One region of the Paenibacillus sp. FSL H8-0282 genome, then DNA from elsewhere that is predicted to be linked to it. Evidence: riboswitches for the same ligand, from Rfam matches in the RefSeq annotation. Region 1 holds a riboswitch; the other holds the start of a gene.
The links. A riboswitch is a leader RNA that binds a small molecule or an ion and turns the genes downstream of it on or off. The one in region 1 is predicted to bind cyclic di-AMP.
Positions count from the first base shown of each region.

Region 1 (4,042 bases):
AGGCGCGTAAGAGTAAAGTGTAATAGTAGGAACTGAATTTTCGGGGGTATCCTAACAGCCATTTATGGTTGTTGGGATATCCCCGTTTTTGAGTTGGCAATCTCTTTGTATACGAGCTGATATAGCTAACGGACCCAGCAGCACTTAAATGCAACAATCATCGAGATTTAGCAAGATATCGGACACTATAGTCGCTATTGGCATGAAAAATGGTGAATTAGTAGCTCTTTTAACCAAATAGTTGCACTGGAGTCCGATACTATGCTCAAAAGGCGATAAACGTGCAAGTAACGTCATCTGGGTCCGTAAGCCTTGTCTTGGTGGAAGATGATTAGGGCTTGCTTTAAGACGATCCAAGACGCTCATCGCTCGAGATTTTTACTGGAGTCCGAACGCCGGCCATATTTGTGGAAAAGCTTCAATTAAAGGCTCCTGAGTCCGTTAGATGCTTCATGCGCTCAAAGATCGTTTGAATTCTAGTCAGAGACTAAATTATAGAAAGATTTGCGCTCGTTAGTACATCCGCTTGGGCGGTCATCTGCTCCCGTAGAGCTCTAAGCTGTGTTTTCAGTGCGGGAACACTTTTTTGCAGAATAATGCTTATTTGAGAAAGAGGCAGCTTTAGGCCGTACCACATGACCTTCACAAGCTGTTCCTCCCAAGGTAATGCCTTAGCCGATAGAAGGGAGCGCCGGGCAAAAGAATCAGCACACTGGTGAATACAAGTGCGGTAAGCGTGGATAGAGAATAACTGAGGATCGAATTCATCCTGACGATATATTTTATGAAGCTCTGTGAAGGTGCGTATAGTAACCTTGTCCGCCTCATTAGATTGTTCTAACAACATGGAACTAAGTACGTAGACTTCATTAGTATACTTTTGGACACACTCTGCAAATTTAGTACTGTAGGTGGACTCGGGAGGTAAGGGGTCAGGCATGGTGAAACACGATCCTTTCAGAATGAGAGATTTGCTTGAATCTATAATATAGAAAAGTAAGAGATTGATTTATTGATGAGATCAGCGGTGTCTGGTTCCGGGCAACTGTGTTTCTGCTGGGAGGTACTGGATAAAGCTTTGGAAGGTTTGTAGTAGAGCCGTTCACTTCTGGAATTGCTCCCCCCTGCTGCAACACTGTACAGACGCCCTTGCTGAATATGCCCTGCCAAGGATTTACCCTGGAGCTTGGCCTTTAAATCCTGCAAAGCACCCTGAACTAGCTCAAGCTTAACCTGCTCCCAATCTGAACCTTCGCGGCGGACCTTATCCAGCGCTTCCTCAAGACGGCAATGACAGATAGCCCGTAAAAAAGAACTCCATTTAATGAGATCGAAATTTTTGGTGTTGGCAGAGATCAGACAAGCCCCCCAGCTGCAGCCTCCCTTACAGGTGAGTTTTAGAATACCATAACGGCAGCCTTCAGCCCCTTCCATTCCATAGTGGATAGGCTCGGGTTCATCCAATACAAATACTTCAATGCGGGATAGTCTGCGCTGGTCCATAGTAGGGTTCCTCCTTAGATTTCCAAAAGCTTTAAGTCTACATGATGAGTGACACTAGCCTTTTCTACACAAGCGAGCATTTCCATTTTATTCTCACAGACTGCGGTATGCTCTAGCCATAGTCGGAACTTCTCTTTCCGTATAACAGATAGATGTAAGGGAAAGGTGCTGCGGGATCTCAAGACATACCAACCGGCGCTTACATCTTTCCAAGGCTCCTTGAAGGCTGTAAACCACGGGAGTTTTTGGTGTGATGACCAATCCTGCTGCTGCTGTTGTTCTCGAATTTTTTTATATATCTCATATACAATCTTAGAGTCTAAACAGTCTTTACAAGAAGAAGGTGTGCTGAACTGGCGAAGGGCTTGGATCTGGTTCTGGCCAAATGCATAGCCTACAATGTACCTGTGATTATGTTCTTCGAACCACAAGGCCCCGAAACAAACGTAATTTAGACTTATCGGCTCAAGCAGCCCTTGATGTATCCCTAAATAATAGTGCTTCAAAACATTCACCCCATCCAGCGTGCTATCACCTAATAAGCTCAGGTAACGCAAAAACCGCAGCAAGAGGAGGACCTCTGCTGCGGTTTTGGATTACAGGCAGATATACCTGGGCCAAAGCGTGGCGGATCAAGGGTCTCTCTCTTTACGCTTACGAGGTTAGCTGTCGGATTCGGACGGTGAGAGTCGCCCTACCTATTGAGACTTATGCAGTCTCCTTTGGATTCACCCCAAGTAGGCCAGGTGGCCTGATGGTTCCCCCGTTCCCTGCGAATGCAGGAACTCAGCGTTGATTGTTTTTCATGAATTAGATTCAACCCGAATCATACTCTTTTCAAGATTTTCTGTAAAAAACGGAAAATGTTCTTTTAGAGCAATTTTAACCATATCCTGCCGACTACGACTGAAAAACGAGGTAAATAGGTATTTATGGCGTGTTATCGCGCCTCTTTCTCGCTCAGCCTCAGCTTCTTGCGTTTCTACCTATAATGGGAATTTGCAGTATTTTCGCTCTAAAAAGGTGAATAAAATCACATGGGTTATAGATAGCGATTAAACGCTCCAAACTCGAGTAAACAAGAGATATAGAGAGATTAGATATCAAGTAAGCGCTATCTAATGGGAAAATAGTTTTTAATTTGCATTATTTTGGCATCATTCAGGTTTTACAAGTCTTCGTGCATAAGAGTATGATTACTCCTGTTTCAACGACAATCGAATATTTGATCCGCTTAATTTCCGGTAAGGAAAGCGGGGGAACCAACAATCGGCAGCCGATGTGAGAGTCGGAAGCCGATTATGGGGTGAATCCTGTAGAGGGTGTGAGTGAGCTCGCATCTATACAGGTAGGGCGACTCTCACCGCCCGAATCCGACAGCTAACCTCGTAAGCGTATGGAGAGAGGATGAGTGCAATGTGACCGCTAGCGAGCCACAGAGGAGATCCTTTGTGGCTTTTTGCTGTGCTCTTAGAAGCAAAGCATTTATGGAGGCCTCCCCTAAGAGGTCGCTAAATTCATCATTAGCGGTATTTGTAAGGCAGCGTCTAATGACGTGACACAACCGAGCTTTAGGTTGTGCCCGAAAATGACGATAGGTCAACATCCTTTCGGAGATTTTCGTTGCCTCCTTGTTGTAAATGAGCAGGAGGAGAAAAAAAGATGACGGATCAGAATGAATATGTGCTTGTATGTGCGCCTACAAAGGCGGGAGAACATTTCATTAAACTTCTGAAGTTCAGGGGTATTAAGATGGCGGGATTAACCAACAATGTGGCTGAGAAAGCTTTACTTGAGGAGCTCGGGATTGAGCAGGTTATTCTAGTGGATACCCGCCATCAGAGCACTTGGTTTCGCCCATCGTTCCCGGTAGGCAGGGTATATCTGTTTGAGAGCAGCTTTCCGCTTTGCTGCCGCTATATTCAGATGTGCCGTACCTGGACGACACAGCCGATTTTTGTGATTACAAGTTCAATAAATCCTAGATTGGTCTATAAAAGACTTGGTGCGAGCTATGTAATCTATTCCCATAGTGGTGATGCTGATTTTCTAATCGATAGATCACCTCATCAAGGATAATGGAAGGAGTGCGGAAGATATGATGGATCTGTATATGGTGGCTTCGTTAGCTGTAATTTACGGGTTATTTTATGGCTTTATGCGCTGGTGCGCAGGTGTAGTTGAGGATACGGGGAGGGATAAGCTGTGATTCTAGTAATCGCTGTTACCCTACTGTTGTTTATATATCTGGTTTACGCGTTGATTCATCCTGAGAAATTTTAAGGAGGGGCATTCATGGGCATTTTGCAAATAGTCGTCGTAATTGTAATTCTCATCTTGCTGGTCAAGCCGATGGGAACGTATTTATATCATGTATTTTCTAACGAACCGAATCGTACGGATCGCTGGTTTGCAGGCACAGAGAAAGGTATTTATAAGCTGATCGGCCTGAAAAAACGGGACGGAATGTCCTGGAAGAAGTATGCACTCAGCTTTGTTTTAACTAATATCGTACTGGTTGCTTTCAGTTATATTTTTC
Region 1 covers NZ_CP150146.1:601,953-605,994, forward strand. Annotated here, with positions in the region: gene NST94_RS02655 (hypothetical protein) at 1-23, shown strand, start outside; gene NST94_RS02660 (hypothetical protein) at 488-847, opposite strand; gene NST94_RS02665 (hypothetical protein) at 982-1,503, opposite strand; gene NST94_RS02670 (hypothetical protein) at 1,518-2,072, opposite strand; cyclic di-AMP (ydaO/yuaA leader) riboswitch at 2,141-2,305, opposite strand; cyclic di-AMP (ydaO/yuaA leader) riboswitch at 2,725-2,914, shown strand; gene NST94_RS02675 (hypothetical protein) at 3,166-3,582, shown strand; gene kdpA (potassium-transporting ATPase subunit KdpA) at 3,799-4,042, shown strand, end outside.

Region 2 (4,042 bases), 490 kb from region 1:
CTCCTTTCATAAGGGCAGGATTGCTGCATGAGCTGCACCAGGAGCGAAAGGGCGAGCGCGGGCTGTTCTTTTTCCCCGGCATGAAGATCTATGGACTACCTGTCTTAGTCTTTAGCCTAATCGAATGGGTGCTGACCCTGCTGCCGCTTTACTGGCTTGCTCCAAAAATGTACGGGCTGTTCTTATCCTCTTTGTTTAACTACACTTTGTTACTTCATTTAGTACCATACGTATTGGCATGGCTTATATATATTTTTATCGTGCGCCTGTTTCTTCTATATATGCAGTTTGGTTACACCGGCGGTACAGGAATGTTCTCCTCACTGTTCATCTGCTTGCGGTCACTGATTCCTGCTATAGGTGTTTCCATTGTACTTGGTGCGGGAGGCTTGCTCCTACTGCTAGTGTGCGGACTGACGGGTCTGTTCTGTCCCGGCCTGCCGGCACTTATAATACGGCAAATCTCACCACTACCTTCTACGCTCTTAAAAATGTGGGGAATCTCTGCACAATATCATCTATGGCGTAGCAAAGCATTTCCACAATAAATTAACCTTATTTGACATAATAAAAAGGTCCCAATTCCTGTATTTAGGAGCTGGGACTTTTTCCCATTACGGATAACTTAAGAGTATTTGCAAAATCATAAAAGCTCTGTTACAATAAGTCCTGTGCTATTAGTAACAATTTTGTAATCAATTGAAACGATTCCTACATAACTAAATGTATTTATCGTAAGTGTAACTGTCGAAACGTCATTCTCTTGGTGCTTAACACGCCTAATTCCTTTGCACCGGGAAGTGGGGGAACCATATTTTGGGTGAATTGATCTCGCTTTACAGGGATCATAGGGAATCTTCTACCGAACCCTTAAGCTAACCTCGCAGGCCTTGGAAGGAGTACATCTTTTGAAAAGACATAATTTAAGAAAAAAATGCGTCGCTGCGGCGCTAGGACTTGTAATGGCATTATCTATTGGTGGAGGAAGCGCCTTTGCCGACTCTAAGATGGACACTGTAATCTCAAAGACTATTGGAGTTGCCTATAAAACCGGAGGTACAAGCACTGCCGGATTTGATTGCTCTGGATTTACAAAATATGTATTCAAGAATGTGGGTCTTACTTTACCTCGTACATCAAAAGCTCAATATAGCGTTGGAACTGCTGTATCCAAAAGCAATCTGCGTTCTGGTGATCTAGTGTTCTTTAACACACTTGGCAATGGAGTATCCCATGTCGGCATTTATGTTGGAAACGGAAAATTCGCACAATCGTCCTCTTCGCGTGGAGTGACCATCACTTCACTCAGTCAGGCCTACTGGGCCAATCGTTATGTTGGCGCTAAAAGAGTAATGAGTACTTCAGCTTATCAAGCTGTAGCCTTCGATTGAAACCTTCCTCACAACTATAACCTCATAATTACAACTATATGAACCTGAATCTGATTATGCCCGTAATCAAATTCGGGTTTTTCTTTTTCCATAATATATTTTTACACTATTAGAGCCCGATTGAAACACGTTTATTTGATAAAAATTGCAATTATATTAAAAATTAGGTCATTATTAACGCTTACATATGCCTTTCTACCGTAAAAATGCCAATTTTTCTGCATTAATATGTTAAAAACGATTGCCAAGCGGCTTTCTGTTTGTTACAATTAGCGCAGTGAGATTTTAGTAACATTTTTGTAATCATTAAGTTGTTATTTACAAAGGTTTTGTCATGTATTGATTACAAGCTAATCCTAATCAACAGTATGAGCCGAGTTTCCTAACTATTAGGAAAACGGGGGAACCAACTTTGGGTGAATTGACCTCCATTATATAGAGGGGTCATAGGGGACCTTCAACCGAACCCTTAAGCTAACCTCGTAGGCATTTGGAAGGGGTATACACTTTTGAAGAAGAAGTTAGCAGCAGCAGTACTAAGCTTTTCCATCATCCTCACCATCGGAGCAGGAAGCGCTTTCGCAGATTCCAAAATGGATAAAGTGATTGACAAGGCCATCGGTACTAAATACGTATCCGGCGGTATATCCACTAACGGATTTGATTGCTCCGGATTTACAATGTATGTGTTTGATAAGATTGGCATTAACCTTCCACACCAATCAGGTTCCCAATATCAAATGGGCACAGCAATCTCCCGTGATGATATAAGAGCCGGAGATCTTGTATTCTTCAATACAAGTGGCAAAGGTGTCTCCCATGTCGGCATTTATGTCGGTGAAGGTAAGTTCGCACACGCTTCTACCTCACGCGGTGTTACGATTAGCTCTCTGAGTGATAGCTACTACGTGAAACGCTACGTTGGTGCTAAGCGCATTATGAGCACAGACGCTTACCAATCGGTTGCTGCTGAATCGGAAGACAATGATGATGTTCAATAAGTAACGTACATAGGCTCTTTTCCAAGGTAACTCTTGGAGGAGAGCTTGTTTTTTTGTCTTATTACTTATTTACCCCTCTCATAATTTGTAAAACATTCCTCTCATATAAAGTTTCTGAGTCGAACCTCCCCCATTTTGTATATAATTAGTAATATAGCAATGTCCTCGTGAAAGGAGATCGTTGACCTTATGATAAATCCCTCGGTAACTTTTCATGTTGTTCCTATGGAGGCAATTCACGGAGAAGCTATTTGTAAGTGGAGCTATACGCCCCCATATAATATTTATGGCTGGATGCCGTGGGAGCAGATGCAGGCTCTTGGCATCGAGTTTGGCGATCCGCAGCTCCGGGAGGAACAATATATCTCCATATTAAATGAACAAGAGATTTTGTGCGGATTCGCACAGTTGTTCCCGATGGAAGGAGTCGTTCGTTTAGGAGTTGGGATGCGCCCCGATCTATGCGGCCATGGTTTAGGCAAACTATTCGTAGATGCCATCGTCCAGACAGCCTTGAATCGTTATCCTGATCGTGAGATAGATCTAGAAGTCCTGACCTGGAACCAACGCGCCATTCGAACTTATCAAAAATGTGGATTTACGATTACAGATACGTATGAACGCCGCACACCTACAGGAGACAAACCTTTTTATTGCATGGTCTATGACAAATGATATTAAATACCATATATTTCATGAGAATGATTGTATTCTCGTTCATTTTTTTGTCACAAACCCTATGATAACGCTTCACCATAAGCTATAATGTAGGGAGCAGCTTACATAGAAGGGACGAATTGGGATGCAGAAATGGATCATGAGCGGTTTGTTTTTTGCCGCCTGTGCCTTTGCGGTAGTACTCATGTTTACACTTCCGGGTAAAGAAGAGGTAGCGGAAGAAAATAAGCCCACGATGCCGGTAGTTCAACTGGACGCAGCAAAGGCAGAAGCAACCGTGAAAGCCAGCTGTATCACCTGTCACGGCGATCAGCTTCAAGGTGGAGTTGGACCAAGTCTTCAGAATGAAGGTGGCCAGCATGACGCTGAGGAAATCTATAGCATCGTCACTAAAGGACGTGGCCAAATGCCTTCCTTTAAGGAGAAACTAGCGCCTGAAGAGATCGCCAACGTCGCACTCTGGCTCTCAGAGAAAAAGTAACCCACCCAAGCAACTAAAAACGCCCGTGTATGAGATAGGTGACTATCTCTGCACGGGCGTTTATTTTATGATTTCGGCTAAACTAGTGATTTTTTTCAAAGGCTTCATTAAATTGATGCGCCTCTCGAAGATCTAGAGCCGTAATCCCATCTTCTTCATTAGATTCAAGTCGCAGTGTAACTGTTTTATAATCAATCGTAATATGTGGATGATGATCGAAGGCTTCTGAAATCGTGGCTACTTCATCAACAAACGCAATGCCCTTCATATATTGGCTGAACATATATTTTCGTACCATAACGTTATCTTCCAGCTTCCAGCCCTCTAGCTTGGTGATCTCCTCACGCAGTTCCTCTTCCGTAAATAACAATTCGTTTCCTCCCTTACAAAAAATTGCAGTAAAGTGCGCAGTTCCCTTTACTTGTCTTAGGCTTTAAACAAAACATCCCTTAGCTTCTGAGGTCCAAGGGATGTGCCAGGATAAAGGCGAT
Region 2 covers NZ_CP150146.1:111,787-115,828, reverse strand. Annotated here, with positions in the region: gene NST94_RS00550 (hypothetical protein) at 1-548, shown strand, start outside; cyclic di-AMP (ydaO/yuaA leader) riboswitch at 767-905, shown strand; gene NST94_RS00545 (C40 family peptidase) at 963-1,391, shown strand; cyclic di-AMP (ydaO/yuaA leader) riboswitch at 1,753-1,895, shown strand; gene NST94_RS00540 (C40 family peptidase) at 1,940-2,392, shown strand; gene NST94_RS00535 (GNAT family N-acetyltransferase) at 2,582-3,067, shown strand; gene NST94_RS00530 (cytochrome c) at 3,195-3,551, shown strand; gene NST94_RS00525 (4a-hydroxytetrahydrobiopterin dehydratase) at 3,634-3,921, opposite strand.
Region 2: it holds a riboswitch for cyclic di-AMP, as region 1 does, so the genes downstream of both, NST94_RS00540 (C40 family peptidase) here and NST94_RS02670 (hypothetical protein) in region 1, are expected to answer to the same signal.